Regions from separate parts of the Agathobaculum ammoniilyticum genome, predicted to be linked through region 1. Evidence: predicted binding sites of a transcription regulator. Region 1 holds the regulator's gene; each other region holds the start of a gene.
The links. The regulator HrcA, encoded in region 1, represses chaperone genes, less so after heat shock. The targets are predictions, from matches to a motif close to TGTTAGCACTCNNNNNNNNNGAGTGCTAACA.

Region 1 (10,957 bases):
CATGGCGGCGCCAATTATAAGGTTGTGCAGATGTTCGAGGACCTCAAGCGCAACGTTTCCGATGCCCATGACGACGAGCAGGTGGCCGATTATCTGGATAAGCTGCTGCGGCGCGAGGTGTTTGACCGCAAGGGGCTGATTTATGGCCTGGGGCATGCCGTGTATTCGATCTCCGACCCGCGCGCGCAGGTGTTCAAGTCGTTCGTCGGGCAGTTGGCCAAGGAAAAGGGCAGGGATGAGGATTTCGCCCTCTATTCCACGGTTGCGCGGCTGGCACCCAAGGTTATTGCAAAAGAGCGGCAGATTTACAAAGGCGTTTCCGCCAATGTGGATTTTTATTCCGGCTTTGTGTATTCCATGCTGGGGCTTCCGCCAGAGCTTTACACGCCTGTATTTGCCATGGCGCGTATCGTCGGCTGGAGCGCGCACCGGCTGGAGGAGCTGATTAATACGGACAAGATTATCCGGCCTGCCTACCGCTGTGTACAACCGGAAATCGGATATACCCCCCTTGGGGAACGGTAAGAAAAAGCGCGGATTCCGGTCCGCGCTTTAGACACATATACGCAAGGAGGAAAAATGATGAAAACAGTTGGGTTTATTGGCGTGGGCGTGATGGGGCGCTCCATGGTGCGCAACCTGCTGGGTGCAGGTTACGAGGTCGCGGTTTATTCGCGCACCAAGGCAAAGCTTACGGATTTCCTTGCCGAAAATGAAGTGCGCTGGTGCGACAGCGTTGCGGAATGCGCGAAAGGGCGCGATGCGGTTATTACGATGGTAGGCTATCCGAAGGATGTGGAGCAGGTCTATTTCGGCGGGGAGGGCATTCTGGCGGCGGCGAAGGCCGGCGCCTATCTGATCGATATGACCACGACCGATCCGAAGCTTGCGGTTCGGATTTCCCAGGAGGGGAAGCAGCGCGGGCTGCGCGTGCTGGATGCGCCGGTTTCCGGCGGCGACACAGGGGCGAAAAACGGCACGCTGTCCATCATGGTTGGTGGGGCGGAAGCGGATTACAAGGCGTGCCTGCCGCTGTTTGAAGCGATGGGAAAGCAGGTCGTTTATGAAGGTCCGGCCGGCGCGGGACAGCATACCAAGATGGCCAACCAGATTGCGATTTCGGGGACGATCGCCGGCGTGTGCGAAGCGCTCGCCTATGCAGAACACGCGGGGCTGGAGCCGGATAAGCTGCTCGCCAGCATTTCCAAGGGGGCGGCCGGCTCGTGGCAGATGGAGAACCTGATGCCAAAGATGGTAAAAGAGGATTATGCGCCGGGGTTTTTCCTCAAGCATTTTATCAAGGATATGAAGATTGCCCAATCGCAGGGCGGACCCGCGCTGCCGGTGTTGGAGCGCGTCTGCGCCATGTACGGCGATCTGGAAGCGGAAGGCATGGGTGACCTTGGCACACAGGCATTGATCCGGCATTACCGCGAAAGCTGAAAAAAGAGGGCCGCTCCTGCGGCCCTCTTTTCCGTTTCCCGCGCGGGGTACGGAAACCTGACCCGACCAGAACAACCTGCGCTGGTCGGTTATTTTTCGCTGAACGCGTCCTTTACCTTATCCCAGAAGCCCTTGCGCTTGCTCTGATTTTCATCGGTCGCGGATTCTTCAAATTCGCGCAGCAGCTTTTTCTGCTTTTCGGACAGATTTTTCGGCACTTCGATATTTACGCGGACATACTGATCGCCGCGGCCACGGCCGCTGACGTTCTGGATACCCTTGCCTTTCATACGGAACACGGTGCCGGTCTGCGTCCCTTCCGGCACCTTATATTCCACGCGCCCGTCGATCGTCGGCACCTGAAGCGTGTCGCCCAGCGCCGCCTGCGCGAACGAAATCGGGATCTCGACGTACACATCCTGCCCCTCGCGGGTAAAGATGGGATGCGGCCGGATGGACACGGTCACAAACAGGTCGCCCGCCGGCCCGCCGTTCACACCCGCGTTGCCCTGTCCGCGCTGCTGGATGGACTGTCCCTCGTCGATACCGGCAGGGATGTTTACCTTGAACTTGCGCGTTTTGCGCACGCGGCCTGCGCCGCCACACTTGGCGCAGGGCTTTTTGATGATCTTGCCGGTGCCGCGGCAGTTGGGACACGCGGTTTGCGTTTGGAACACACCGAGCGGGGTGCGCTGCGTCTGGGTCACAGAGCCCGTGCCGCGGCAGTTCGGGCAGGTTTCAGCGCTGGTACCCTTGGCCGCGCCCGTGCCGCCGCATTCGTCACAGGACTCGATGCGGTTTACCGAGATCTCCTTCTCGCAGCCGAACGCAGCCTCCTCGAACGAGAGGATGACCGTCTGCCGGATGGATTCGCCGCGCTGCGGCGCATTGCGGCGCTGTGAGCGACCACCGCCAAAGCCGCCGCCGAAGAACGAGCCGAACAAGTCGCCGAGGTCGCCCATATCGAACCCGCCGAAGCCGCTCGCTCCCGCGCTGCCTCCGTAGCTCGGGTCCACGCCCGCGAAGCCGAACTGGTCATACTTGGCGCGTTTATCCGCGTCGGAAAGGACCTCATAGGCCTCGTTGACCTCTTTGAATTTGTCGGCCGCATCGGGATTGTCTTTGTTCAGATCAGGGTGGTACTTGCGGGCCAGGCGGCGGTAAGCCTTTTTCAGCTCGTCCTCACTCGCGCCTTTTTGCACGCCCAGTACCTCGTAATAATCTCTTTTGTCAGCCATTATGCTCCCTCAAATAACGGAAAATGACATGCCGCAGGGCGGAACGGAGACCGTCCCGCCCCACGCGGCATGGAATTACTTGTTCTTATCGTCGTCGTCCTTGACCTCGGTGAAGTCCGCGTCGACGAAATCGCCCTGCGGGCCGGACTGTGCGCCCGGCTGGCCGCCCATGTTCGGGTCACCCTGCGGCGCCTGCTGCTGGTAGATCTTACCCGCCAGATCGCTGAACCTCTTGGACAGGCCATCGGTCGCCATCTTAATCATCTCGGTGTCGGTACCCTTGAGCGCCTCCTTAACCTTGTCGATCTCGGCCTGTACGCCGGCCTTTTCATCGGCGGACAGCTTATCGCCCAGGTCGGTCAGCGCTTTCTCGGACTGGAAGACAAGCTGCTCGGCGTTGTTGCGCACCTCGACCGCTTCCTTGTTCTTCTTATCCTGTTCCGCGTACTGCTCAGCCTCGTGCATGGCCTTGTCGATCTCGTCCTGCGAGAGATTGGTGGACGCGGTAATGGTGATCTTCTGCTCCTTGCCCGTACCCAGGTCCTTGGCGGATACGTTTACGATGCCGTTCGCATCGATATCAAAGGTAACCTCGATCTGCGGCACACCGCGCGGCGCCGGGGCGATACCGTCCAGCGTGAAGCGGCCGAGCGTCTTGTTGCCCGCAGCCATCTCGCGCTCGCCCTGCAGGACGTGGATTTCAACCGACGGCTGATTGTCGGCTGCGGTGGAGAAGATCTGGCTCTTCTTGGTGGGAATGGTGGTGTTGCGGTCAATCAGCTTGGTGCATACGCCGCCCAGCGTCTCAATGCCGAGGGACAGCGGGGTGACGTCGAGCAGCAGTACGTCCTTGACCTCGCCGCCAAGCACGCCGCCCTGGATGGACGCGCCAATCGCGACGCATTCGTCCGGATTGATGCCCTTGAAGCCGTCCTTGCCGGTGATGCCCTTAACGGCCTCCTGCACGGCGGGAATGCGGGTCGAGCCGCCCACCAGCAATACCTTGGACAGGTCGGAGGCGGACAGGCCGGCATCGCTCATCGCCTGCCGTACCGGACCCATGGTGCGCTCGACCAGGTCGGCGGTCAGCTCGTTGAACTTCGCGCGGGTCAGCGTCAGCTCGAGGTGCTTCGGGCCGGTCGCGTCCGCGGTGATATACGGCTGGTTGATCGAGGTCTGCGCCATGCCGGACAACTCGATCTTAGCCTTTTCCGCCGCCTCCTTCAGGCGCTGCATGGCCATCCTGTCGGCGGACAGGTCGATGCCGTTGGATTTCTTGAACTCCGCGACCATCCAGTCGATGATGCGCTGGTCGAAGTCGTCGCCGCCGAGATGGGTGTCGCCCGCGGTGGACAGCACTTCGAGCACGCCCTCGCCGATGTCGAGGATGGAAACGTCGAACGTGCCGCCGCCGAGGTCGTAGACCATGATCTTCTGCTCGGCTTCCTTATCCACACCGTAAGCCAGCGCAGCCGCGGTCGGCTCGTTGATGATGCGCAGAACCTCAAGACCCGCGATCTTGCCCGCGTCCTTGGTCGCCTGGCGCTGGGAGTCGGAGAAGTACGCCGGCACGGTGATGACCGCCTGGGTCACCGGCTGACCGAGGTAGGCTTCCGCGTCCGCCTTGAGCTTTTGCAGGATCATTGCGGAGATCTCCTGCGGGGAATAGGGCTTGCCATCAATGTTGACGCGGTAGTCCGAGCCCATGTGGCGCTTGATGGAAATAATCGTGCGGTCTGCGTTGGTCACAGCCTGGCGCTTGGCCACCTGGCCCACCATACGCTCGCCGTCCTTGGAGAACGCGACTACCGACGGAGTCGTGCGCGCGCCTTCCGCGTTGGGGATGACGACAGCCTCGCCGCCTTCCATAACGGATACGCAGGAATTTGTTGTACCAAGGTCGATACCAATGATTTTGCCCATGTTGATAGCACTCCTTTATATGATTCGATATTGTTTTCTCTGTATCAGGGATGCGCGGTGACGCGCGCGTTTATCAGGAACTTTCCGCAAGCGGAAAGTTCCATAAAATCCGAGAGCATGTATCTCGGATTTTATTCCTCGATTCAGCCGCCTTAGACGGCGGCATTCGGGTGTCGAAAGCAAGTTTCAAAGGAACTTGCTTTCGTATAGGGGGCTTTTGAAGTCCCCTATAGGGTTTTCAGTTTGCAACCTTTACCATCGCGTGCCGGATCACCTTGTCGCCTATCTGGAAGCCCTGCTGGAATACCTCGGCGATCACACTTTCTCCCAGCGCTTCATCTTCGACATGCATCACGGCGTTGTGGAAATTCGGGTCGAACGTGGTGCCGGCCGAAGCCTCGATCACGGTGACGTTCAGGCCTTTCAGGCTGTCGGTCAGTTGGGTCATGGTCAGTTCCACGCCCTTTTTGTATTCCGCATCCGCGGTCTCGGCCTTGAGCGCACGCTCAAGGTTGTCATAGGTGGGGAGAAGCGCGGTCACCGCGCGGCTGACCGCGTCCGTATACGCCTGCTCGCGCTCACGCTGGCTGCGCTTGCGGAAGTTGTCGTATTCCGCCGCCATGCGGAGATAGCGGTCATTCAGCTCCTCGTATTTTGCTTTCCAGTTTTCGGCGGGCGCAGCCTGTTCCTCCTGTGCGGCGGCCTTTGCCGTTTCATCCTCGGACGGGGTTTCCGGCGCCTTCTGCTCGGCTTCGGCCGGATCGGACTGCTTTTTCTTGCTCATATTGTTTTCATGCCTCCATTTGCTGAAAATCCCGATGTTCAGGGATTTCCGTCTTTCTCGTCTAAAAAGGTCTCGGCAATCAACTGATTCAGCCCCTTGGCGAAGCGGCTGAGTTGCGCGGACAGCTTGGCGTAATCCATGCGGGTCGGCCCCACGATGCCGATCGCGCCCTGACCGATTTTGCCGATATCGTATTTTGCATAAATCGCGGATGTATCGCTAAGCGGGTTCTCCCCGTTTTCCGGCCCGATGAAGAACTGGATTCCGTCAATCTTACGGGTCGTAGGCAACAGGTGCCGGCTGTCATCCTCCATATAGTCAAGCAGCGCCTGCGCTTTGTGCAGGTCCTTGTATTCCGGAAAGCGCAGCAGCTTGTTGGTCCCGTCCAGAAAGACCTTCTGATCCCCCAGCTCTTCGATCAGTTCGGCGACATATTCGGCCACGGGGGCCAAAAGGGCGGTCAATCCCGCGGCCCTGCGCACGATATCGAAACGCTCGGCCGTGATGTGGCTGAGCGGCAGGCCGGTCAGCGTCTGGTTGAGGACATAGGTGAGAAGCTCGGCCTCGTCCTTGGTGACGTCGGTCATGGTCCGCACCATTTTATTTTTGACCGAGCCGGAGTCGGTTACAACCACGATGACAAAATTCATTTTGTCAATGGCGATGATCTCAAACTGGCGGATGGATGCCTGGGTCATAGCGGGGGTGATCGCGACGGAAGCGTAATTGGTCAGGCTGGAAATCAGCTTGCCCGCCTCGCGTATCAAATGGTCGAGCTCGCGCACCTTGGTCTGCAGGATGCTCTGCAGCGGCGCGGCGTCGTCCGGCGTTTCAGCCGGCTGCTCCATCAGCTCGTCGACATACAGACGGTAGCCCTGCGGCGAAGGAATGCGGCCGGCGGAGGTATGCGGCTTTTCCAGAAAACCCATTTCCTCCAGCTCGCTCATCTCGTTGCGGATGGTGGCGGAGGAAAACGGAAGCGCATGCCCCTCGGTCAGTGCCTTGGAGCCGACTGGCTCGGCTGTGCGGATATAATCGCCGATGATGGCCTTGAGGATCTGCTTTTTTCGTTCCGAAAGCTCCACCTGAGCGGACTCCTTTCCTGTGTGAAAACGGGTTAGCACTCCGCCTATCTGAGTGCTAAAACTAATTTACCACCGCGTAGCGGCAAAGTCAAGTCTCGTTTATGAATATTTTGTTAAATGATTAGGAAACGGGCTGTCACAGCCGGATAGGGACTGCTAATGTGCTGGAAAGAGCAGGGGAGCGGGCGGCCCGCTTGTGCAAAAGTATGCTTGTGGGGCGGCGTAAAACGTGGTATAATATTTCCATATTGCTATTAAGGAAAGGTAAGGAGCTTTCGGTGTGAAAAATCGCGGGCAAATACGGAATTTTTCCATCATCGCGCATATCGACCACGGCAAGTCGACGCTGGCGGACCGCCTGCTCGAACAGTGCAAGGCCGTGTCCCAGCGTGAGATGGAGGAACAACTGCTTGACAATATGGATCTGGAGCGCGAGCGCGGCATCACGATCAAGGCGCGCGCGGTGCGCATGGAATACGAGGCCGACGACGGCCAGACCTATGAGATGAACCTGATCGACACGCCCGGGCATGTGGACTTCAATTATGAGGTTTCTCGTTCGCTCGCCGCGTGCGAGGGCGCGCTGCTGGTGGTGGATGCGGCACAGGGGATCGAGGCGCAGACGCTGGGCAACACCTACCTCGCTATTGACGCGGGGCTGGAGGTTGTACCGGTCATCAACAAGATCGACCTGCCCGCGGCGGACGCGCCGCGCGTCAAGCAGGAGATCGAGGACATCATCGGTATCCCAGCCGAGGATAGTCCGGAGATCTCGGCCAAAATGAATATCAACATCCACGCGGTACTCGAACGCATCGTGTCCGACATCCCCGCACCGCAGGGCGACGCAGACGCGCCGCTGCGCGCGCTTATCTTTGACAGCCAGTACGACCCCTATAAGGGCGTTATTGTTTATATGAGGCTGATGGACGGCAGCATCCGGCCGGGCATGAGGGTGAAAATGATGGCCACGGGTGCGGAGTTCCAGGTACTCGAATGCGGCTATATGCTGCCGCTCGGCCTGTCGCCCCAGCGGGAGCTGTGCGCGGGCGAGGTCGGCTACTTTACCGCGTCTATCAAGACCGTGTCCGATACCCGTGTGGGCGACACGGTCACCGAGGCGGGACGGCCGACCGCGGAGCCGCTGCCCGGCTACCGTCCGGCGCAGCCCATGGTGTTCTGCGGCATCTATACCGAGGACGGCTCCAAATACCCCGACCTGCGCGACGCGCTGGAAAAGCTCCAACTCAACGATGCGGCGCTGTCGTTCGAGCCGGAAAGCTCGGTCGCGCTGGGCTTCGGCTTCCGCTGTGGTTTCCTCGGCATGCTGCATATGGAGGTCATCCAGGAGCGGCTTGAACGCGAGTTCGACCTCGACCTGGTCACCACGCTGCCCTCGGTCGTGTATGAGATCGTGCGGACCGACGGCGCGGTTGTCCATTGCGACAACCCGCACGACTACCCCGACCCCGGCCTGATCGACGAGGCGCGCGAGCCGTTCGTCAAGGCCACCATTATGACCCCGCAAGAATTTGTCGGCAATATCATGCCCATGTGCCAGGAGCGCCGCGGCGTGTTCAAGGATATGCAGTATCTTGACTCCAACCTGGTCGAACTGCACTACGAAATGCCGATCAATGAAATCATCTACGACTTTTTCGACGCGCTTAAGGCGCGCACCAAAGGCTACGCTTCGCTTGACTATGAGCTGCTCGACTACCGGCCGAGCGACCTGGTAAAGGTGGACATGCTGCTCAACGGCGACCAGGTGGACGCGCTTTCCTTTATTGCCCACCGCGAGAAGGCCTACGGCCGCGCGCGCCGCATCTGTGAAAAGCTCAAGGAGAATATCCCGCGCCAGCTGTTCGAGGTGCCTATCCAGGCCGCGATCGGTGGCAAGGTGATTGCGCGCGAAACGGTCAAGGCGATGCGTAAGGATGTACTCGCCAAGTGCTACGGCGGCGATATCACCCGCAAGAAGAAGCTGCTGGAAAAGCAGAAGGAAGGTAAAAAGAAGATGCGTTCGCTCGGTACGGTGCAGATCCCGACCGAGGCGTTCATGGCGGTGCTCAAGCTGGACGAGGAATCATGAGTAAATTTAGTTATCGAAACAAGCCGCTCGGCCTGTACCTGCATATCCCGTTCTGCGTGCAGAAATGCGGCTACTGTGATTTTTACTCCGTGCCGGACAAGGAACTGATGAAAGACTATGTTTCGGCGCTGCTGACCCATATCCGCTCCTACGGCGCGCTGTGCAGCGGCTACACGGTGGATACGGTCTATATCGGCGGCGGCACGCCGACATGCCTGGGGCCGAAATACCTCGGCCGCATCCTGCAGGAGGTGCGGAACAAGTTTCCCCTTGCGGATGACGCGGAGATCACGGTCGAGTGCAATCCGGAAAGCACGGATAAAAAAATGCTGGAAATGATGAAAAAGCAGGGCGTGAACCGGCTGTCGTTCGGTGTGCAGTCCGCACATGACGACGAACTGAAGGCCATCGGCCGCCTCCATACGTTCCAGCAGGCGAAGGATGCGGTTGACCTGGCGCGGGAGAAAGGTTTTTCCAATATCAGTCTGGACCTGATGTACGGCCTGCCCGGGCAGACGCAGGAGCGGTTTCTCGACTCGGTGGAGCAGTGCCTTGCGCTCGGTCCGAAGCATCTGTCCTGCTACGGGCTGAAGCTCGAACCGGCCACGCCGATGGGGCGCGAAAACCCGACTCTGCCCGATGACGACGCGCAGGCGGACACCTATCTCGCCATGTGCGAGCTGCTCCGCAAGGACGGCTTTGAGCATTATGAAATATCCAACTTCGCCCGTCCGGGCTTTCGGTCGCGCCACAATCAGAAATACTGGGACCTGTCCGAGTATCTGGGGCTGGGGCCGGGCGCGCATTCGTTTATGAACGGGCGCCGGTTCGAGTTCGCGCGCGACATCAAGGCCTACATAAGCGGCGAGGATATCCTGCGGGACGAGGACGAGGTGCCGACGTTCCAGCGGCAGGGCGAATACCTGATGGTACGCCTGCGTACCTCGGACGGGGTGGACTTCCTCGATTTGGAGAAACGGTATAACATCGACTCCACACCCTATGAGGAAGCGTTCCGCGGCCTGATGGGAAACGAGCTGGTCGCCCATCAGGGTACGCGCTGGTACCTGACCGAAAAGGGGTTCCTGGTATCCAACAGTATTATCAACACCATTGTCGCGGCTGGCCAGCCGGACATGGGGGAACAATAATCAATTAATTTTTTGGAGGAATAAAACATGCGCGCAGTTATCACGGTGGTCGGTAAGGACCGCACGGGCATTATCGCTAAGATATCCGACACGCTGTACAGGCATCGGGTGAATATTGTCGATATTTCGCAGAATGTTATGGAGGATATGTTCGCCATGGTCATGCTGGTGAATATCGATCAGTGTACGGTGGATTTCACCGCGCTGGCCGACCTGCTCGATCAGGACGGAGAAACGCTTGGCATGAAGATCCATACCATGCATGAGGATATCTTCGACGCGATGCACAAAATATAAAAAACGACATTTTCCGCCAAACGGCGCTGCGCGCGGGAAGAGTGCGTGCGGAAGAAAAAATATCCTGTTATGGGTAAATACGAGGACTATTATTATGTCAATGATCAACACAAAAGATATACTGGAAACCATCAAGATGATAGAGGAGGAGCACCTCGACATCCGCACGATCACGATGGGCATTTCGCTGCGCGACCTGGCCAGCAGCGACATCCATGTGCTGGCGGACAAGGTGTATGACAAAATCACCCGCCGCGCGGAAAAGCTGGTCGCGACCGGCGAGCAGATCGAGCGCGAGCTGGGTATCCCGATCATCAACAAGCGTATTTCGGTCACCCCGATCGCGATGATCGGCGCAGTGACGGATGCGGACAGCTATGTGCCGCTGGCCAGGGCGCTCGACCGCGCTGCGTCGGCTACCGGCGTCAACTTTGTCGGCGGTTTTTCCGCGCTGGTGCAGAAAGGTTTTGCCAAGGGCGACGAGATCCTCATCAATTCCATACCCGAGGCGCTGGCTGAGACCAGTCTGGTCTGCTCGTCGGTCAACGTGGCCTCGACCAAGGCGGGCGTCAATCTGGACGCCATTGCGCTGATGGGGCGTATCATCAAGCAGACCGCCGAGCTGACAAAGGACAACGAATCCATGGGTTGCTCCAAGCTGGTCGTATTCGCCAACGCGGTGGACGACAACCCGTTCATGGCGGGTGCGTTCCATGGCATCGGCGAGCCGGAAACCGTTATCAATGTCGGCGTATCCGGCCCGGGCGTGGTGCAGTCGGCTATCCGACGCGCAGGCGACTGCCCGATTAACGAGGTGGCTGAAGTCATTAAAAAGACCGCGTTCAAGATTACCCGCATGGGCCAGCTTGTCGGCACGCTGGCGAGCCAGCGCTTAGGCGTGCCGTTCGGCATTGTAGACCTGTCGCTCGCGCCGACGCCGGCAA
Region 2 (10,957 bases), on a different contig from region 1:
TTCCGTCTCGATGAGGAGACGCTGGAAGCGGAAGAGCTGCTGCGCGGTCCGGAGGGCAGCACGGCGAAAATCATGGGATACGCGGGAGAGACAGACTACCTCCTGTTCCGCGAGCCGGAGGGGGATACGGTCTATGCGGTCCGCGGCGCGGAGACTGAAGCGGTGCTTTCTCTGACAAAGGAAGAAGGGAGCGACGCATTGCTGTCCTGCCTGCAGGGGGATGATGGCTGTGTGTTCCAGGCCGGTGAGCATAAATTCTACCGTTTGGACGAAAACGGCGCCAGCGCCTTGCCGCTTGCAGCAGGGGATCGGCTGTCCGTTGTCCTGAGCAGCGGCCTGCTGCTGACGGAAAATATCACGGCCGAACACACGGTGATCTCGGGCTGGAGCTGGGACGGTGAGCCGGCCGGAAGCTACACGGTAGAAAACCTATATCCCCTGCCGAAAGATGCGGCACAGAGGACAGAGGAAGAATTGGCTTACTGGCAGGGCGAGAATGCGCCGAAGCTCTTGTCAGATAACGGCTCCTGCGCCTGGGGTACGGCGGGGCTGTATCGGGCAGAGGATGGCAAGCTGCTGCAGATCACAGACAAGCCGGTATATGACTGTGAGATCGACCCCGCAGACGGCAGCTATGTGCTGTTGGCCTCGCCGGCAGACGAACGCCCAGGGTATTATGGTGCAGGTGTTTTTACGCTGGCGGGTACCGAAGCGATACGCATTGCGGCGGACGGTACGGAAACCGTGCTGCTGGCGAACCAGCCCGCGCATGGACTGACCTTTGACCGGATCACCTGTGCGGAGGCGGGTGTGGTGCGTGTACAGTACACCTATGTGATGGGGATGGCGGATTACCACTCCTACGAATATGCGATTGAGAACGGCCGGCTGCGCGCGCTGGTCAACACGCCGGGCATGGGATTTTCCGGCTATACGGAAGAGGAATGCGCGGTCGAGCAGGCACGGCTGGACGCGCTCGGCGTCGGGGTCAACTCATAGTCTGGCGCATCGGGGGTAAAGGATGAAAAAGTTTTTTGTACGCGATACGCTTCTTGGGGGGCGGCGGTAGGGCTTAGTTCCCCTGTTCCAGAGCGCGGATCGCGTCGGAACGCTTGAAAACTTTCACGTGGTAAAGCTGGCCGGCTTCCAGCGGGCCGAAGGTGAAGCGGCCGAGCTCGTCGGTATACAGTGCGCTCACAGGCGTGGCGGGCGCGTCTGCGCGGTAAAAGGTTACAAGCGCTTCCTCAACCGGTTTCCCGTTCTGATCCACTACTGTCCCGACAACCGCGGGACGCTGATCCAGATATAGGGATACTGTGGTATCGACGACCTCATGAGCCGCAGGCTTGACATAAAAGGACTGAGAAAGGTTCATAGTGATTACCCCTTTGTTTGATACATAAGAATCTATTGTTATTTTATGAAATCTATTTGGAAAAGGTGAGGGAATACAATTATGGCAGAACAGAAGAAGCTGGTCAGCGAGATCACATCCATGGATGTGGATTTTGCGCAGTGGTACACCGATATCGTGAAAAAAGCGGAGATGATCGACTATTCCTCGGTCAAGGGCTGCGTTATTATGCGCCCGTACGCGCAGGCGCTGTGGGAAAACATCCAGCAGGCGCTGGACGGTATGTTCAAAGAGACCGGACATGAAAATGTCGCGATGCCGATTTTTATACCGGAAAGCCTGCTGCAGAAGGAAAAAGACCATGTTGAAGGCTTTGCGCCCGAGGTGGCTTGGGTCACGCATGGCGGCTCGGAAAAGCTGGAAGAGCGTCTTTGCGTCCGTCCGACGTCGGAAACGCTGTTCTGCGAGCATTACGCGAAAATCGTTCGCTCCTGGCGCGACCTGCCAAAGCTGTATAACCAGTGGTGCAGCGTGGTCCGGTGGGAAAAAACCACCCGTCCGTTCCTGCGCAGCCGGGAATTCTGGTGGCAGGAAGGGCATACTGTCCATGCAACGGCGGAAGAAGCGATGGAGGAGACCCTCCGTATGCTGAATATTTACGCCAGGTTTGCGGAGGAATGGCTCGCTATTCCGGTCATCAAGGGGGAGAAAACTGAAAAGGAACGCTTTGCGGGCGCAGAGAAAACCTACACCATCGAGGCCATGATGCATGACTGCAAGGCGCTGCAGTCCGGCACCTCGCACTACTTCGGCGACGGATTTGCGCGCGCGTTCGGAATGCAGTACACGGATAAGAACAATACACTCCAATATATGTACCAGACCTCATGGGGCATGTCTACGCGCATGATCGGCGCGATTATTATGACACATGGCGACAACGAAGGTCTCGTACTGCCGCCCCGTATTGCGCCGACACAGCTTGTTGTCATTCCGGTGGCAAGCCATAAGCCGGGCGTGACCGAAAAGGCGCAGGAGATTTATGAAATGGTAAAAGCAGCTGGTGTGCGCGCAAAGATCGACCTGTCCGAAAACAGCCCCGGTTGGAAGTTCGCCGAGTACGAGATGAAGGGCGTGCCGCTCCGGCTGGAGGTCGGACCGCGCGATATCGCAAACGGGCAGTGTGTTTTGGTACGCCGTGACAACCGTGAAAAGACCGTTGTGAAATTTGAAAAGCTGACGGAAAAAATTCCGGCGCTGCTGCAGGAAATTCAGGATGCCCTGTTCCAGAAGGCGCTGAAAAACCGTGAGGAGCACACCTATACCGCGAAGACGCTTGACGAGATGAAGTCGATCCTCACCGAGCATACGGGCTTTATCAAATCCATGTGGTGCGGCGACCTAGCCTGCGAGGAAAAGATCAAGGAGGAAACCGGTATGCCGAGCCGCTGCATGCCGTTCGAGCAGGAGCATATCGCGGACGTATGTCCGGTATGCGGGAAACCGGCGCATAAAATGGTCGTTTGGGGTATTGCGTACTAAAGATTCGGTGGAAGGAGGGATGCTTGGGTGAGCTGGCAGGAAAACTTGATAGAGAACGGCTTGCCCAGCATCGCGCTGACCGCACTGTTTATCGCGGCCACAAGTATTGTGACGCTGGTCTGCGTGCGGGTGGTTAACCGGATTATGCTCCGGCTGATCGACCGGCAGAAGCAGGTCAGCAGCGGCAACGCGACGATATTGGCGTTCTGCCGGTATCTTGCGATCGCAGCCTTATATTTCACAGGTTTTGCGGTGATCGTTTCCAACATACCGGCGCTCAGCGCGGGTATGAACAAGCTGATGGCCGCGGGCGGCGTGCTCGCGGTGGTCGGCGGTCTGGCATCGCAGGAGGCGCTGGGCAGCATAGTCAGCGGGATGATGATTCTGGCGTTCAAACCGTTTGTGATTGGAGACGTGGTGCGCTGTGTGGATAACGACATTTCCGGTGTGGTCGAGGAGATCACCCTGCACCACACCGCTATCCGCACCTACGAAAACAAGCGCGTGATCGTGCCGAACAGCGTGATGAACAATTCGATTATCGAAAATGCGGACTATGGCGACAGCCGCGTCTGCGCATTCCTCGAAATCGGTGTAACCTATGAATCCGATATCGCCCGCGCAAAGGAGCTGCTCGCGCAGGAGATCGCCCGCCAGCCGGACTTCCTTGATGTGCGTACGCCCGAACAGGTTGCGGCCGGCGTGTCGCTGGTACAGGTGGTCGTTTTGACGCTGGCGGAATCCGCAGTCACGCTGCGCGCGTCGCTTTGGGCCAAGGACAACGGTACTGCGTTCAGTCTGAAATGCACGGTGCAGGAAAATATCAAGAAAATCTACGAGCAGGAAGGAATCGAAATCGCCTATCCTCATGTGGTCGTCGTGCAGAAAGGAAAAGGCAGTCCGTAAAAATTCACGCAGTACAAGCAGCAAAATAGCAGAAAGGGGGCATATCGCTATGATGTGGCCCTTTTTATTTTGTTGCAATGCGACTTCCATTTCTTTTTGAATAAAAAATGAATTTTGGAGGGAGGGCTTGATTTTTCCTTTCCATGGTATTATCATTACAGTGTTGGCACTCGAAGTGTTAGAGTGCTAACATCATTTCATCAATAGAGGTGCATCGATCATGGCAAAGAAACAATTTAAGGCGGAGTCCAAGCGCCTGTTGGACTTAATGATCAATTCGATTTATACACATAAAGAAATTTTCCTGCGGGAGCTGATTTCCAACGCTTCGGATGCAACGGATAAGCTTTACTATAACGCAATGAAAGATGGCAAGACCGGCATCACGCGCGACAGCTTACCGATCGAGCTGACGCTTGACAAGGAAAACCGTCGCTTTGTGATTGAAGACCACGGTTGCGGCATGACAGCGGAGGAGCTGGAAAGCAACCTGGGTACGATCGCCCGTTCCGGCTCGCTTGCTTTTAAGAAAGAGAACCAGGATCAGGCGGATATTGATATTATCGGCCAGTTCGGCGTTGGCTTCTATGCGGCATTTATGGTCGCAAGCCATGTTGAGGTTGTATCCCGTGCGATCGGCAGCGACCAGGCAAACCGTTGGGAATCCGACGGCACGGCTGGCTATACCGTAACGCCGTGTGAAAAAGAGGAAAACGGCACCCGTATTACGCTTACAATCAAGGAAAATACGGAAAACGAAACCTATGACGAATTCCTGGAACCATACAGGATACAAGCATTGGTAAAGAAGTATTCGGATTATATTCGGTATCCGATCAAGATGGACATGATACGCTCCCGTATGAAGGAAAAGCCGGCGGATGCAGGGGAGGATTACCAGCCGGAATGGGAGGAATACACGGAAAACACAACCCTTAACTCCATGGTCCCGATTTGGAAAAAGTCCAAAAAGGATTTGACGGAGGAGGAATACAATTCGTTTTATACTTCCAAATTTTACGATTACCAGCCCCCGCTCTGCCATATCCATTCCAGCGTGGAGGGAGCGGTGACCTATACGGCGATGCTGTTCATCCCTGCGCACGCGCCGATGGATTACTATACCAAGGACTATGAGAAAGGGCTGCAGCTTTATTCCAATGGCGTTCTGATCATGGATAAGTGCGCCGACCTGCTGCCCGACCATTTCAGCTTTGTGCGCGGTATGGTGGATACAGCGGATCTTTCGCTCAATATTTCCCGTGAGATGCTGCAGCACGACCGTCACCTGAAAGCGATTGCGCAGAGCATTGAGAAGAAAATCAAGAGCGAGCTGCTCAAAATGCAGAAAGACCAACGCGAGGAATATGAAAAGTTCTGGAAGGCATTTGGACGCCAGATTAAATATGGTGCATATGTGGACTACGGCGCGCATAAGGACTTACTGCAGGATCTTCTGATTTACCATTCCTCCACCGAAGATAAGCTGGTCACGTTGGAGGAATATGTTTCCCGCATGAAAGAGGAACAGAAATATATCTACTATGCCTGCGGGGAAACGATCGATAAGATCAAACTGCTGCCGGCGATGGAGACGCTGCGCGACAAGGGCTATGAGGTTCTGTGCCTGGATGATAACATCGATGAGTTCTGCATAAAAATGCTGGCAAGCTATCAGGAGAAAGAATTCAAGTCGATCGCTGACGCGGATCTCGGACTGGAGAGCGAAGATGAAAAGGCGGAAATCAAAAAGCTGACCGAGGAGAATGAGACGCTTTTGGCTGCGTTGGGAACAGCACTGGAGGGTAAGGTAAAGAAAGTGGAATTAACCGGCCGCCTGAAAAGTCATCCGTGCTGCCTGCGCGCGGAAGGGCCTGTGACCTTGGAGATGGAAAAGGTACTCAACCAGCAGGCGCTCGACGATAGCCAGCGCGTACACGCGGAGCGCATTTTGGAGCTGAACGCGGAGCATCCGGTTTTCAAAAAGCTTTGCGAGCTGCAGCAGCAAAACTCGGATAAAGTTGCGGTCTACGCGGAAATACTCTATACGCAGGCGCTTCTGATCGAGGGCCTGCCGGTTGATGATCCGGTGTCCTATGCCAACGCGGTGTGCGGTTTAATTTCATAAATTAGAGGAGAGGGTATGCCTGGATGAAAAAGCTGCTTTGGATCGTCAACCCGCATGCGGGACGCGGCGCGATCGCTGGCAAGGTCGTCGATTGCGTGAGTACGTTCCAGAAAGCGGGCTATGACGTTACCCTCTATGCCACGCAGGGGACGAAAGATGCAACCCGCGTTGCGCGGGAAAGGGCGGCGGAGTTTGACCGCATTGTCTGTGCGGGCGGGGATGGAACGCTCAACGAAGTGGTCACCGGCCTGATGGAAGCGCAGACCCGCCCGCCGCTTGGTTATATCCCTGCGGGTACGACAAACGATTTTGCACTCAGTCTGGGCATACCCAAATCTCCGGTGGAGGCGGCGGCTGTCGCAGCCAGCGACAATTTGCAAGCGCTCGATATCGGGATGTTCAACGAACGGTATTTCAACTATATCGCGGCGTTCGGCGTGTTTACTGAGGTATCCTACGCAACGCCGCAGCAGACTAAAAACGTCTTTGGCCGCGCAGCGTATATCATAGAAGGTGTCAAATCACTGACCAGCATCAGGGAACACCATATGTGTGTGAACAGCGCGGAAATGACGGTAGAGGACGATTTTATTTTCGGCATGGTGTCCAATACCGTCTCCGTCGGGGGCTTCAAAACAATTTCAACGGATGATGTGGCGCTGGACGATGGCTTGTATGAGGTGCTTTTGGTCTATCCGGTAGAAAACCCCATGGAGCTTCAGTGGCTTGCCAATGACCTGCTGACGGGAAATGTGGACTCCAGCCGCTTTGTGTATTTCCGGACGTCGCAGATCACGTTTGATGCGAAGAACGATGTCCTGTGGACGCTGGACGGGGAGTTTGGCGGTGCGGTAAAGCACGCGGACATTACAAACTTCAGTCGGGCGATCACATTTATCGCCGGCGATACAAAAAATCTTGAAAACGCAGAGGAAGCCTGATATAATAACAAAAGGGAATGAAGTTCTCCCTTGGCGCATACTGCCTGAACCGCTTGAAAAAGCTGATGACTTCTGCACGAAAAAACGTGCGGGGCATCAGCTTTTTTTATGCTCCGCCAAAAATGGAGGGAAAAGTTAATGTTAACAAGTTTGGCGTATGTGTTCCTGTTAGGGATGCTGCTCGGATGGGTGTTTAGCCGGATCGGCCTGCCAAGCCTGCTCGGTATGCTGGTTACAGGCATCCTGCTCGGCCCCTGTGTACTCAACCTATTAGACCCTGCGCTACTGGGAATCAGCGCCGACCTGCGGCAGCTCGCGCTGATCATCATCCTGACAAGGGCTGGACTGTCGCTGAATATCGCGGATTTGAAACGCGTGGGGCGGCCGGCTGTGCTTATGTGCTTTGTGCCGGCCTGCTTTGAGATATGTGGCATGGTGCTGCTGGCGCCGAAGATGCTGGGGATTACTGCTCTGGAAGCAGCGGTCATGGGAGCGGTAATTGCGGCGGTATCGCCCGCGGTTATTGTACCTAAAATGCTCCGGCTGATGGAGGAAGGCTATGGAACAGCCAAAAGCATACCGCAGATGATTCTCGCGGGTGCATCGGTGGACGATGTCTTTGTCATTGTGCTATTTACCGCTTTCACAGGCATTTCCCAAGGAGATACGGTTGCCGTGATGGATTTCTTACAGGTCCCGCTGTCGATCCTGCTCGGCATAGCGTGCGGCGCAGCGCTGGGGCACCTGCTTGCATTGCTTTTTCGAAAAAAGCATATGCGCGATACGGCAAAGGTGCTGATAATCCTGAGCGCCGCATTCCTGCTGGTGGCATTGGAAAACCGTGTGAAAGGCATTGTTCCGTTTTCCGGCCTGATCGCTGTTATGTGCCTTGGCATCTTGCTGCAGCGTAACAGGCCTGAAGTCGCGGTGCGTCTGTCGGCCAAGTTTTCCAGGCTATGGGTCGCGGCAGAGGTGCTTTTGTTTGTGCTGGTGGGTGCCGCTGTCGATATCCGCTATGCAGCGCAGGCTGGCCCTGCCGTTGTATTACTGCTATGCTGTGTGCTTTTATTCCGGATGGCCGGCATATTCTGCTGTATGCTGGGGACTGTGCTGAACGCAAAGGAGAGGCTGTTCTGTATGATAGCTTATATGCCGAAGGCAACGGTGCAGGCTGCGATCGGCGCCGTGCCGCTTTCTATGGGCCTGGCGTGCGGACAGATTGTTTTGACCGTCGCGGTGCTGTCGATCCTGATAACCGCCCCGCTCGGCGCATTTGGCGTTGAGCGCACATATAAGGTTTTGCTGCGAAAAAAATAAATGGAAAGGAGCGGGTACCAAGCGGCATCCGCTCCTTTCCATCGGGAAATCGAGATCAGCAGCACTTTCTCTGGAAAGATTTGCAGTCAGTACACTGATCGACCGTCGGGTTGGCCTCATGCGTGCCTACGGTGATGCAGTCCAGCGCGCAATACTCTGCACCGTCACTGTGATTGGCGCACTGATTGACAGTGCAGCGGATTGCCTTGTTGCAGTTTGAACGATCCATAAGAAAGACCTCCTTTTTTGATTTCCCCATTAGTCTCTCCGATCACGGGCGAAATATACATTGACAAAATCGAGCAAACTGGGGTATACTTTTTTCAAGGACTTCCTTTCCCGAAAGCATGCGCTGCCGGGCGAGCGTCTGCATAAAATCAGTGTCTGCTGTCAAAGATTCGATCTGCGATGAAAGAGCGAAAAACCATAAAACGGGCGTTCTGTGTCGTGTGGATGCAGGACGTTTTTTGTTGCAGGAGGAATAAAATGGAAAACCGTATTGCGATTTTGGGCATTATTGTCGAGGACCGCGAATCCAGCGGCGAAGTCAACGCCCTGCTTCACGAATATGGTGCCTCAATCATTGGGCGCATGGGGCTTCCGCATTATCGTGAAAGCTGTTCGATTATTACGATCGTGATGGACAGCACGATCGATACGATCAACGCACTGTGCGGCAAGCTGGGCCGGCTGAAGCATGTTCAGGTCAAATCCATGATGGCAAAATAAGGAGAGAATGGAAATGAAACGTATTTTATCCGGTTTAGTGGCGTCAGTGATGGCGTTATCCCTGCTTGCGGGCTGTGGACAGGGCGATACGGCGCTGCAGGAGCCTGAGCAGCAGCAAACAGCGACGGTGGAAGCCGGTTACGAAGACGGGGTAAGTATCCGCGTCGCCGCCTTGAAAGGACCTACAGCCATGGGGCTGGTTCAGATGATAAAGGATAACGAGGGGGACGAGACACATTACCAGTTCGATCTCTATACCTCCGCGGACGAGATCGTCCCGTTGATCGGTAAAGACGAGGTGGACATCGCGCTTATCCCGACCAATCTGGCGGCAACCCTGTACCAGAGGACCGAGGGCGGCGTGCAGGTGTTGGACGTCAACGCCGGAAACGTATTATACGCGGTTTCTCACGACGAAGCCCTGAATACGCTTGAGGGCTTAGCGGGCAGGACCATTTATATGACCGGCAAGGGGACTACACCGGAGTGGACGCTGCGTTACCTGCTTGACAAAAGCGGTATCGAGGAAAGCGATTTGACGATTGCATTCAAAAGCGAGGCGACCGAGGTGGTATCCGCACTGTCGCAGGATGCAGAAGCGGTCGGCATCCTGCCGCAGCCTTTCGCAACCGTTGCATTGATGCAGGATCAGGAACTATCAATTAATTTCCCGCTGGAAGACGCATGGAAAACGTACAGCCCGAATGGGCAGGGGATCGCGACCGGCGTCACGGTCGTCCGCAAGGCGTTTGCGGATGAGCATCCTGCGGCGGTGGCGCAGTTCGTGCAGGATCATCAGCAGTCTGTTGAAACGGTTGTTTCCGATCCGGAGGCAGGCGCGCAGTTGATCGAAGCATACGGTATCGTCAAGGCGCCAGTAGCACAGCTCGTGTTGACCAATTTCAACCCTGTGGCGGCAGCGTCGGGACAGGAGATGAAGGGCTGGGTTTCGGATTATCTGGAAATGCTTTACGGGATCGCGCCGGACGCGGTAGGGGGAACGCTGCCCGATGAAGGTTTCTACTATTTGGGCTAAGCGCTGGTTTCGCATCGGTGTGACCGCGCTTTTCTGGCTGGCTGTTTGGCAGGCGGCGGCTGTGCTTTTGCCCAAGCTGTTATTTGCAGGTCCCGTACCGACGGTGCGGAGCCTGCTTTCCCTATTGCGGAACAGTGAATTCTGGTTTTCGATCGCGCATTCGTTGGGGAAAATCGCGTCGGGTTTTTTGCTGGCCTTTAGCACAGGCTGTCTGCTTGCCATCGCCTGCCGCCGGATGCCGGTTCTCCGTATGCTGCTCGGGCCGCTGATACAGGTGATGAAAAGCCTTCCGGTGGCGTGTTTCATCGTGGTGGCGCTGATTTGGGTTCGTTCGGAATGGATTTCCGTCTTAACCGCATTTTTTGTTGTTTTTCCCGCTGTATACATCAATTTGGGCGAGGGTCTGCAGCAGACCGATCAGGGGATGCTGGAAATGGCGCAGCTTTTTCATTTGACGCCAGCCAAACGCCTGCGGGCCGTGTGGCTGCCCGCCTGTCTGCCGTATTTGCTGTCCGCCTGCCGTGTATCCGTCGGTATGGCGCTGAAGGCTGGCGTTGCGGGTGAAATCATCGGGCTTCCGCGCTGGTCGATTGGGGAGCAGCTTTATTTATCCAAGCTCTATCTAAATACGGCGGATTTGTTTGCGTGGTCGCTGGTGATCATCCTGCTCAGCCTGGCGCTGGAGCGGCTGCTGGTTTTCGCGCTTGCCACTGTGCAAAGGAAATGGGGGATCGCCGCATGATGCTGCGGATAGAGCATATTGATAAGGCGTTTGACGGAAACGCGGTGCTTCATGACCTGTGCTGGACGCTCGGGCCAGGGGAGTGCTGGCAGGTAACCGGCGCTTCCGGCATTGGAAAAACAACGCTTCTGCGGCTGATGATGGGGCTGGAGCAACCCGATAGCGGAAAGCGGATCATACCAGCTGCGGTTCGCTTTTGCCCAGTGTTTCAGGAGGACCGTCTGGTCGAAAATTGGAGTGCTTTGCAGAACGTAGCGCTGGT
Region 3 (10,957 bases), on a different contig from region 1:
ACCTGTGGTTCTATAACCATTTGATGCAGGAGATCCGTGATGCACTCGAACAGGGCACATTTGCTGCGTTCCGCGCGGAATACAGCGAAAAAATGAGCAAAAGGATATAAGGGTATACCAGGCTTTCTCCTATGTGGAGAAGGCCTTTTTCTTTCATATCCGTGCATAACTCGGCATAGCCTTAAAGTGAAATGGGGTCATGCCGTGCGGATTCAGAAAAAAACGATTCTATATGCGGCCGGAATCCTTGCCTGCGGCAATTTGGCGCTGCAGGCGCTGGGATTCCTTTATCGCGTTATCCTCAGCCACTTTGCCGGCGCGGAGGGGCTTGGCGTTTACCGCCTGGTCAATTCCGCCTATCTGGTACTCAATGCCGGCTGCCTTTCCGGCGTGACCATGGCCTGCTCCCGTCTGAGCGCGGCCAGCGAGGCAAGGGGAGAGCGCGGAAAAATCGGTGCGATCCTCCGGCTGGCGTTCACAGTTTTTTTTACACTATGTACATTCTGCGCGGCGGTCATCCTGCTTTTCGGAAACAGGATCGCGGCCGGATGGCTGGGAGATATCCGGTGCGCCAAGGCGTTCCCGTTCGTTCTATTATGCCTCACGCTGACCGGTGTGGAGAATATCTTCAAGTCCCTGTTTATCGGCCTGGAACAAATGCAGTTTACCGCCTATTCCGAGGTAGGAGAACAACTGATCCGGATTTTATCAGTCGGTATCCTGTTATATGAATACCAGGGAGAGGATTACGGAACGATCGCTATGCTGATTTTTGCTGGCATGGTGGTGAGCGAAGTGTTCAGCGCTTTGTTCCTGACACGTCTGTTCCAGAAAAATATAGCGGCTGGTCAGCGCGCCGGAAGACTCGACGCAGAGACAAGCAAGCAGTTTTTCTTTATCGCGTTGCCGCTTTCCGCATCGGCTTTGGTCGGCAATATCATCAGCTCGGCCGGTTCGGTCCTGCTTCCGCAGCGGCTGATGGTGGCCGGACTGACCTATGAACAGGCACTCTCGGCACTCGGTGTAATCTCCGGTATGGCGATGCCTCTGCTTCTTCTTCCAGTGGCGCTGGTCAGCTCAGTCTGCACCGCTCTGCTTCCGGCAGTCACCGCAGCGCAGGCGGTCGGGAATATCAAGCGCGTGCAGGCGTTAATCGGCAGATCGGTTTCCACCGTCGGCCTGATTGCGCTGCCTGCTACAGCGGTGCTGATTCCGCTTGCGCCGCAGTTGAGCGAGTTCTTCTTTGGCCAGCCGTTGACGGCCGGTTATGTAGCCCTGCTGGGAGCGGTCGCAATCGTCAGTTACTACCAGATGTCGTCCGGCAGCCTGTTGAACGCGCTCGGGCTGCAGCATTTGAATGTGGTCACGGCAGTCAGCGCGGAGCTGGTCCAGCTCTGCCTGATGTATCGCTGGTGCGCACGGCCGACACTCGGCATTTACGGTTATCTGCTCGCCATGCTGCTGACCAGCGCGGGTGCGTTTCTAATCAATTTCTGCATTTTGCAGCGGCATACCGGCTTCGCGGTCCGGCCGCTGCGCCGCTTTGGCGTTCCGCTACTATGCGGCGCTACCCTTTTTTGCTGGACGCGGATTTTCTACTCTGTTCTGCAAGAGTACCTCATGAATGATATTGCTGCACTGGGGGCGACAGTGTGCGGCGCAGGGCTTCTATACGTCGTTGTGCTGCGGCTGTTGGGCATACGTCTGATCCGATATCTGTCCCGCAGAATCGAAAAGCCACAGATGCCAAACGTCTGTATGTGGTAGACCGTCTTGACAAAATACCCCTGAACGGATAAGATTAAGTACAACAGAACGGCTCCTGCCCGGCAGCGGCAGGGGCTTTTTTTCGGAAGAAAAGAGGGAATCGAATGGAACTGACCATGTGCTGCCCGACTCTGTTCGGGCTGGAAGGGATCGTCGCGGACGAACTTCGGTTCGGGGGAAAGCTGGAGGAAGTGCATGCCGAGAACGGCAGGGTTTTATTTGCGGGAGATGAAAATACGCTCGCATGGGCCAATCTGAACCTGCGCTGTGCGGAGCGCGTCCTGATCCGTCTCGGCGTGTTTTCCGCGAAAAGCTTCGACGCTCTGTTCGAGGGTGTGCGCGCGCTGCCTTGGGAGCAGTTTATTCCGAGGGACGGGTCCTTCCCCGTCAAGGGGTACAGCCTGGATTCGGCGCTCCACTCCATACCGGACTGCCAGCGGATCGTGAAAAAAGCGGTGGTGGAACGTTTGGGACATGCCTATGGTCTATCCTGGTTCGAGGAAACCGGCGCGAAATACCAGATACAGTTTTCCATTATGCGCGATACAGCGGAGGTATTTCTGGATACCTCCGGCCTGGGGCTGCATAAGCGCGGATATCGCGCAAACAGCAACGCCGCGCCGTTGCGGGAGACGCTCGCGGCAGCCATGGTCAAGCTGGCACGCTGGCGTGGACGAGAACCGCTGCTGGATCCATTCTGCGGTTCGGGAACGATTGCGATTGAAGCGGCGATGATCGCCCAGCGGCGCGCGCCCGGGCTGCTTCGGTCATTTGAGGCGGAGAAATGGGGTTGCCTTGACGCAGACGCCTGGCGGCTGGCTCGCGAAGCGGCCATCGACCTGACGGATGGCGGCGCGCGGTTTTCGATTGTTGGAAGCGATATCGATCCAGCATGCGTCCAGCTTTCCATGGAGAACGCACGGAAAGCGGGCGTTGCGGGTACGGTGTTTTTTGAGCAGGTAGATGCTGTGCAGCACGATTACAGCGGGGAAGGGGTGGTGTTTGCCAATCCCCCATATGGCGAACGGCTGCTCGATGTGCAGCAGGCGGAAGCGCTCTATCGTGCGTTCGGACGCGCAACAGGGAAATCACCGATGAAGCAGTATATTCTAAGCTCGGACCCGCTGTTTGAGCGCTGTTACAGCCGGCCAGCGGATAAAAGGCGGAAGCTGTATAACGGCATGATCAAATGCGAGCTTCATATGTACTATAAGCACTCAATGCATTCGTCTGCTAAAAAACGAGAAAACGGGTCAAAGTGATTCACAAAAAATTCATAAATTTTATGTCAGTTTTTCCAAAAAAACTCTTGCACAACGAAAAGAGTTGATGTAATATAATAATCGAGTTAGCACTCAGGACGAAAGAGTGCTAAACCCTGATTCAGTCAACTTTAATTTTTATAGGAGGAACCCGTTATGAAACTCAAGCCCCTTTCTGATCGTGTTGTTATCAAGATGATCGAGGCGGAGGAGACCACTGCCAGCGGCATCATCCTCACCGCGTCTGCGCAGGAAAAGCCGCAGGTCGCTGAAATCATCGAGGTCGGCCCGGGCGGCGTTGTCGATGGTAAGGAGATCAAAATGGAGGTCCAGAAGGGCCAGAAGGTCATTACCAGTAAGTACACCGGCACAGAGGTCAAGCTGGACGGCGAAACCTACATCATCGTTCGTCAGGGCGATATTCTTGCAATCGTAGAGTAATTTGAGGAGGTAATTTATCATGGCGAAACAGCTTATTTACGGCGAGGACGCGCGCAAGGCGCTGCAGCGCGGCATCGATCAGCTCGCCGATACCGTTAAAGTTACGATCGGTCCGAAGGGCCGCAATGTTGTTCTGGACAAGAAGTACGGCGCGCCGCTGATCACCAACGACGGCGTCACCATCGCCAAGGAGATCGAGCTTGACGATCCCTATGAGAACATGGGCGCGCAGCTTGTGAAGGAAGTTGCGACCAAGACTAACGACGTGGCGGGCGACGGCACCACCACCGCGACCGTGCTCGCGCAGGCGTTCGTGCGAGAGGGTCTGAAAAACGTGGCTGCGGGCGCAAACCCGATGGTCATGCGTCGCGGCATTTCCAAGGCGGTCAATGCGGCGGTAGAAGCGATCGCCAAGAATTCCAAGGCGGTTGACGGCTCCAATGATATCGCCCGTGTCGGTGCGATCTCTTCCAGCGATGACGAGATCGGCCAGCTGATCGCGGAGGCGATGGAAAAGGTTTCGACCGACGGCGTAATCACGGTGGAAGAGTCCAAAACTGCGGAAACCTATTCCGAGGTTGTCGAGGGCATGCAGTTTGACCGCGGCTATGTCACCCCCTATATGTGCACGGATACCGAGAAGATGGAAGCAAATCTGGACGATGCGCTGGTCCTGATTACGGACAAGAAGCTGTCTAACATCCAGGAGCTGCTGCCGATTCTGGAGCAGGTTGTTAAGTCCGGCAAGAAGCTGCTGCTTATTGCCGAGGATATCGAGGGCGAGGCGCTGTCCACCCTGATCGTTAACCGCCTGCGCGGCACGTTCACCTGTGTTGCGGTCAAGGCGCCGGGCTTCGGCGACCGCCGCAAGGATATGCTGCGTGATATCGCGATCTTGACCGGCGGCACGGTGATCTCCGAAGAGATCGGCATCGAGCTTAAGGACGCCACCATGGATATGCTGGGTTCTGCGCGTCAGATCAAGGTCACCAAGGAAACCACTACGATTGTGGATGGCGCGGGCGACAAGCAGGATATCGCCAACCGCGTAGCCGAGATCCGCGGCGCGATCGAGCGCACAACTTCCGACTTTGACCGTGAGAAGCTGCAGGAGCGCTTGGCGAAACTGGCGGGCGGCGTAGCGGTCATCAAGGTCGGCGCTGCTACCGAGACTGAGATGAAAGAGAAGAAGCTGCGCATCGAGGACGCCCTCAACGCGACCCGCGCGGCTGTTGAGGAAGGTATCGTAGCCGGCGGCGGCGTTGCGTATGTCAATGCGATCGCAGCAGTCGAGGCGCTGGCCGAGACCGCCGAGGGCGACGAAAAGACCGGCATGCAGATCGTTGCGCGCGGCCTTGAGGCGCCGATGGCACAGATTGCGATCAACGCGGGCATTGAAGGCGCAATCGTTGTCGATAAGGTCAAGAATTCCGGCAAGGTCGGCTATGGCTTTGACGCGGCGACCGAGACATATGGCGATATGATCACCAATGGTATCGTCGACCCGACCAAGGTTAACCGCTCCGCGCTGCAGAACGCGGCGTCCGTGGCTTCCATGGTGCTGACCACCGAGAGCCTGGTTGCGGATAAGAAGGAACCTGTGGCTCCGGCTCCGGCTGCACCGGATATGGGCGGCATGTATTAATCCAAATTCCCGTTCGGTTGAAAAAATACTCCGACAATTAAAGTCGGAGTATTTTTTTCATAGGCACGGACACAGCCCTCATTTGTTTTTGCTGTACTTTTACCGCCGGTCATGATATACTGGAGCAAAGGAGGGGATAGTAAATATGATTTTTGGCGTTGACAGTCTCTATATCTGGGTGGCTGTTATCATCATCGGCGTTGCGGTTGAAGCTTTTTCGCTGGACCTGTCGGCAATCTGGTTTGCGGTCGGCGGCGTTGCAGCGTTGATCGCCGCGAGTATTGGGCTGGAGATGTCCGCGCAGTTGGTCATCTTCGTTTTGTTCTCCGCGGTTTTGCTTCTGCTGGTCCGTCCGTTTTGCCGGCGCTTCCTCAAGACCAAAAAGGAAGCGACCAATGCAGACCGCATCATTGGTCAATCTGCTATCGTAACGGAGGGGATTGACAATATCCGCGAAACTGGCGCAGTCCGTATATCGGGAAATATATGGACTGCACGCAGCGCGGATGATTCCCTTGTCCCGCAGGGCGCAATGGTCGAAATTTTGGAAATCCGCGGCGTCAAGGTGATCGTAAAAAGGTTGGATAAAGATTCAGTTAAGTAAAGGAGAACACTATGCCTTATTTAGTTCCGATGATTTGGATTGTTTTGGCGATCCTGCTGATTGTTTTTCTGGGCAGCAATATTGTTATTGTACCGCAGGCGAAAGCCTTTATCGTGGAGCGGCTTGGCACATACCGCGGCACATGGAACACAGGCCTGCATTTTAAGGTGCCGCTTTTTGAGCGGATCGCCCGCAAGGTGACGCTCAAGGAGCAGGTCGTCGATTTTCCGCCACAGCCTGTGATCACGAAGGATAACGTAACCATGCAGATCGATACTGTTGTCTATTTCCAGATTACGGACCCGAAGATGTTCACATACGGTATCGAAAGCCCGATGGCAGCGATCGAAAACCTGACGGCAACGACGCTCCGCAATATTATCGGCGATTTGGAACTGGACCAGACGCTGACCAGCCGGGACATCATCAATACCAAAATGCGCGCGATTCTGGACGAGGCTACGGATGCGTGGGGCATCAAGGTCAACCGTGTGGAGCTGAAGAACATCATCCCGCCGGCGGCAATTCAGGAATCCATGGAAAAGCAGATGAAGGCCGAACGCGAGCGCCGCGAATCCATCCTGGTGGCAGAAGGCAAAAAGCAGTCCGCTATTCTGGTAGCGGAAGGCGAAAAGGAAGCGACCGTTCTGGCGGCAGAAGCCAACCGCCTGGCAAAAATCAAGGAAGCGGAAGGCGAGGCGGAAGCCCTGCTGACCGTGCAAAAAGCGCTGGCTGATTCGATTTCCCTCCTAAACAACGCTGCTCCAACCGAACAGGTCATCAAGCTGAAATCGCTGGAAGCGTTCAGCAACGCAGCGGACGGCAAGGCGACAAAAATCATTATTCCGAGCGAAATACAGAGCCTTGCAGGATTGGCAACTTCATTTAAGGAAGTTATGACTGATCCGAAAACCGAAAAGTAAGCCGTGGCGGCCAGCCTGCCGGATATGCTCCGGCGGGCTGGTTTTTTGCTGTATTCTTGACAGATTGGCTTTTGAATGATACTATACTTTAATAGGTACTTATGTGTCTCGGGAGGGGTTTCGTTGGCAGTCAGAAAGAATCAAACCGAGGTGGAATGCTGCGAGGAGCATATCGTCCATACGGATGCTGTACGGCAGGCGCGCAGCACGATGCCGGGAGATGAGATCACATCGGCCGCTTCAGATTTTTTTAAGGCGTTTTCCGATAAAACACGGCTGCGCATCCTGACCGCTCTGGCAATAGAGGAATTATGCGTTTGTGATATTGCGTCGCTGTTGGGGATGAGCCAGTCCGCGATTTCCCACCAGCTCCGCTTTTTGAAGCAGGCGCGTCTGGTAAAGAGCCGGAAAGATGGAAAAACCGTGTATTATGCGCTGTGCGATGACCACATTCAGACAATTTTGGCACAGGGCATTGCGCATGTACAGGAGGGATAGACGATGGACGAAAAGAAAAACCGGTCGGAGGATCAGCCGGCTGGAAATCGTGAAGAAGGGCAAACGCCGCAGAATATGGGCGCGCCGGAAGAGCTTCTGGCGCAGGTTTCCGCAGGGCCGATCGCTTTTCCCGACGATTTTGTGGAAAATATTTTGTCCGATCTTGAAGAAAGCGCTTCTGATTTTCCAGAGCTTCCGGTAGAGCCGCTGACAGCGACGCCGATTGCCGGTTCCGCGCCTGCACAGACTCCTCCGCAGGAGGCAGAGGAAAAAACAGATTCGGCGCCGCAGGAAGAACTGCCGCAGGACGAGGAGCAGCCGGAAGCGAAAGAGGACGTTCCTGAGGAGGGACAGCCGGAAGCCGCGGAAGAGGAGGAACTGCCCGAACCCGAGAGGGAGACGGCTGAAGAGGAGAATACCGAAGCGCTTCCTCCGCTGGATGAAAGCCTTGCTCTGGTGCAAAATGAACCTGAGCAGCCAGATGAGACAGAGGGCATGTCTCTGATCGAACGCGCGCGGTATCACGCCCGAATGCGGCGGCGGGAGCAGACCCGCCTGCGCAGGGAAAACGCGCGACGCGGCGGCGCGGAGCCTTATCAGCCCATGTCTATGATGGATGTTCGCTTTACTTCGGTCCGTTTGGCAGTGGCGGTGGTTTTCCTGCTGCTAGGGCTGCTTTTGCAGCGTACCAGCGACACGGTCGCGTTCATTCTGTATCTGATCGCCTATCTGATCACGGTTCTGCCGATCGCCGCGAATGTGGCGCGCAACTTTACCCACGGGAAATATTTTGACGAATACCTGCTGATTCTGGTTTCTTCGTTCGGTGCGTTCCTGCTTGGGCTGCACGCGGAAGCGAGCGTGGTCCTGATCCTGCATGGCGTAGGCAAAATGATCAGCGATCTGGTGCTCAGTTCCACGCACAAGTCGCTTTCCCAGCAGGTTGATTTCATCCCAGAACGGGCGTCGGTCGTCAATATGCAGGGAGAAGAACGGCAGGTCACACCCGCCGAGATCCGTGTGGACGACTTTGTTCTGGTCCGGACGGGCGAGCGCATCCCGATTGACGGCATTGTATTGCGCGGCGAAGGCATAGTGGATGATACGGTCTTGACTGGCGACAGCGAGCCGGCACCGGTGGTTAAAAACGCCAAGGTACTGGCCGGCAGCCTGTATACCGGTTCTTTGCTGCTGCTGCGGGCGACCGCAAAATTTGAGGACTGCGCGGTCAGCCAGATCATGCGTGTACAGGAGGAGGGGGCGGGCCGGAAAGCCTCTCTGGAGGACAGTGTGATGCATGGCGCGGCGCGCTTTATTCCGGTCATTGTCGTTTTGGCGATACTCCTTTCGGTCATCCCGCCTCTTTTCAATTCCAGTACCCCGATGCAGAATTGGGTCTACCGCGCGCTGACGATTCTTGTGGTATGCTGCCCGACCGCGCTGGTAATTTCGGTCCCGCTCAGTTTTATGGGAGGAAGCGGCCGCCTGTCGCAAAAGGGCATCCATGTCAAGGGCAGTGAAGCGGTAGAGAAAATGGCCGAGTTGCGTATGGTTGTTTTCGATAAAACCGGAACCTTGACCGAAGGGAACCTGCGTATCAAGGAGATCCACGGAACACAGGATTTTAATCAGGAAAGCATCCTTGCGCTGGCCGCCGCTGCGGAGCAGCTCTCCAAGCATCCGGTCGCCCGCGCGGTCGTTTCCGCTTATCAGAGCGTGCCGCAAAAGATCAGCGAATTTGAGGAGTTCCCGGGACGGGGCGTGCGCGCGCGCATCGGCAACCGGAACCTGCTTGTCGGCAACCGCCGGCTGATGGTATCGCGCGGCGTAAAGGGCGTGCCGGATATCCGCGGCACGGTCGTTTATGTCGCCTATGAAGGCGATTATGCCGGCGCGATCGTGCTTGAGGATACCGTCCGTCCGGAAGCGGCGGAGGCGGTTTCCGGCCTCAAGAGCCAAGGGGTCCTGCGCACGGTCATTTTGACCGGCGATACCGAATCGCCTACCCAGCAGACCGCGGACGCAGTCGGAATCGATACGGTCCACTATGGCCTGCTGCCCGAGGAAAAGGCATCGAAAATGGAATTCCTGCTCCGCACGATCCCAACGGACGGTACGGCGGCTTATGTGGGTGACGGCGTAAACGATATCGAGGAGCTTAAGCTGGCGGACGTCGGTGTGGCGATGGGTGTAGCCGGATCACAGGAATCCGCGGACGCCGCCAATGTGCTGATTATGACCAACAGCCTGACTCGCCTTTCCGACGCCATGCGGGTCTGCCGCAGAACGCACAATATCGCGCTGCAAAACATGGTGCTGGTGCTGGCGATCAAAGTGATCCTGGTCCTGCTCACCATCCTGGGCGTGACAAGCATGTGGCAGGCAATCGCGGCAGATGTTCTGCTTACTATCCTGACCGTACTCAACGCGGCCCGCATTTTAGGCATCAAATAAAGAAAAAGACCATGCCAGATTCAAGATGGTATGGTCTTTTTGCTCGATTTATGTTATACTGATTCTGTATCTTGTTTTGGAGGAAAACGACTTGCACAAAAAGATGGAAGCCATCCTGTCCCGCGTACAGAAGCCGGCGCGCTACGTCGGCGGCGAATGGGGATCAGTGATGAAAAATAAAAAGGACGTAGACCTCAGGTTCGCTTTCTGTTTTCCGGACACCTATGAAGTCGCCATGTCTCACTTGGGTTCCCGCATTCTGTACGGCCTGCTCAACGACCAGAAAGGAATCTGGTGCGAGCGCATCTGCGCGCCGTGGATCGACATGGAGGAGGAAATGCGGCAGGCGGACATCCCGCTTTACGGTCTGGAAAGCGGCGATCCGCTTTATGAATTTGATATCATCGCGTTCACCCTGCAATACGAGCTTTCCTTTACCAATATTTTGAATATGCTCGACCTCGGCGGTGTGCCGGTGCTGGCGAAAAACCGCACGGAGCTGAAACATATGGTCGCCTGCGGTGGGCCGTGTGCTTACAATCCAGAACCGCTCGCGGATTTTGTCGACCTGTTCATGATCGGCGACGGCGAGGAGATCATGCTCGAGTTCACCGACCTGTACCGCAGGGCCAAGCGCGAGGGCTGGACCAAGCAGACCTTCCTGATTCAGGCGGCACAGATCGAGGGCATGTACGTTCCTTCGCTATACGAGGTCGCTTACCACGAGGACGGCACCATCGACCGCGTTACGCCCACGCATGGCGCGCCCGCGCTGGTGCAAAAACGCATCGTCAGTGATCTGGACACCATGTACTATCCGGAATCCTTTGTTGTTCCTTCGACCGATATCGTGTTCGACCGCGCGATGATCGAGCTGTTCCGCGGCTGCCCGCGCGGCTGCCGCTTCTGCCAGGCAGGGCATACCTACCGGCCGCTGCGCACCAAGTCCAAGGAGGTGCTGCTGAAGCAGGCGGAGGCCGTGCTCAAAAACTCGGGCTATGAGGAGATTTCGCTTTCCTCGCTGTCCACCAGCGACTACGGCGACCTGTCCGGCCTGACCGAGTGCATGCTCGACTACTGTGAGCCGCGGCACATCAGCCTGTCGCTGCCCTCGCTGCGGGCGGACAGCTTCAGCGCCGAACTGATGCAGCGCGTGCAGAAAACGCGCAAAAGCGGCCTGACCTTTGCCTGCGAGGCAGGTACCCAGCGCCTGCGCGACGTGATCAACAAGAACATCCGCGAGGAGGACGTGCTGCACGCGTGTGAAATCGCGTTTCAGGGCGGCTGGAACAATGTAAAATTATACTTCATGATCGGCCTGCCGACCGAGACTTATGAGGATCTGGACGGTATCGCGGAAATC

Region 2: htpG (molecular chaperone HtpG) is a predicted target of HrcA. The motif match lies at 3,964-3,994, and genes of this name have one in related genera.
Region 3: OCV66_RS01210 (co-chaperone GroES) is a predicted target of HrcA. The motif match lies at 3,114-3,144, and genes of this name have one in related genera.

The regions. Positions count from the first base shown of each region.
Region 1 is NZ_JAOQJE010000003.1:52,527-63,483, reverse strand. It holds gene OCV66_RS04310 (citrate/2-methylcitrate synthase) at 1-525, shown strand, start outside; gene OCV66_RS04305 (NAD(P)-dependent oxidoreductase) at 583-1,443, shown strand; gene dnaJ (molecular chaperone DnaJ) at 1,533-2,681, opposite strand; gene dnaK (molecular chaperone DnaK) at 2,757-4,604, opposite strand; gene grpE (nucleotide exchange factor GrpE) at 4,843-5,388, opposite strand; gene hrcA (heat-inducible transcriptional repressor HrcA) at 5,427-6,473, opposite strand; gene lepA (translation elongation factor 4) at 6,754-8,565, shown strand; gene hemW (radical SAM family heme chaperone HemW) at 8,562-9,716, shown strand; gene OCV66_RS04270 (ACT domain-containing protein) at 9,744-10,013, shown strand; gene OCV66_RS04265 (PFL family protein) at 10,114-10,957, shown strand, end outside.
Region 2 is NZ_JAOQJE010000001.1:306,305-317,261, reverse strand. It holds gene OCV66_RS01535 (S-layer homology domain-containing protein) at 1-999, shown strand, start outside; gene OCV66_RS01530 (carboxypeptidase-like regulatory domain-containing protein) at 1,073-1,375, opposite strand; gene proS (proline--tRNA ligase) at 1,457-2,896, shown strand; gene OCV66_RS01520 (mechanosensitive ion channel family protein) at 2,924-3,802, shown strand; gene htpG (molecular chaperone HtpG) at 4,023-5,930, shown strand; gene OCV66_RS01510 (diacylglycerol/lipid kinase family protein) at 5,954-6,871, shown strand; fluoride riboswitch at 6,876-6,953, shown strand; gene OCV66_RS01505 (cation:proton antiporter) at 7,010-8,188, shown strand; gene OCV66_RS01500 (DUF1540 domain-containing protein) at 8,244-8,417, opposite strand; gene OCV66_RS01495 (TM1266 family iron-only hydrogenase system putative regulator) at 8,675-8,917, shown strand; gene OCV66_RS01490 (ABC transporter substrate-binding protein) at 8,931-9,953, shown strand; gene OCV66_RS01485 (ABC transporter permease) at 9,928-10,695, shown strand; gene OCV66_RS01480 (ABC transporter ATP-binding protein) at 10,692-10,957, shown strand, end outside.
Region 3 is NZ_JAOQJE010000001.1:242,680-253,636, forward strand. It holds gene tgt (tRNA guanosine(34) transglycosylase Tgt) at 1-110, shown strand, start outside; gene OCV66_RS01200 (oligosaccharide flippase family protein) at 205-1,767, shown strand; gene OCV66_RS01205 (THUMP domain-containing class I SAM-dependent RNA methyltransferase) at 1,872-3,029, shown strand; gene OCV66_RS01210 (co-chaperone GroES) at 3,186-3,470, shown strand; gene groL (chaperonin GroEL) at 3,490-5,115, shown strand; gene OCV66_RS01220 (NfeD family protein) at 5,261-5,719, shown strand; gene OCV66_RS01225 (SPFH domain-containing protein) at 5,749-6,642, shown strand; gene OCV66_RS01230 (ArsR/SmtB family transcription factor) at 6,766-7,140, shown strand; gene OCV66_RS01235 (heavy metal translocating P-type ATPase) at 7,144-9,594, shown strand; gene OCV66_RS01240 (TIGR03960 family B12-binding radical SAM protein) at 9,698-10,957, shown strand, end outside.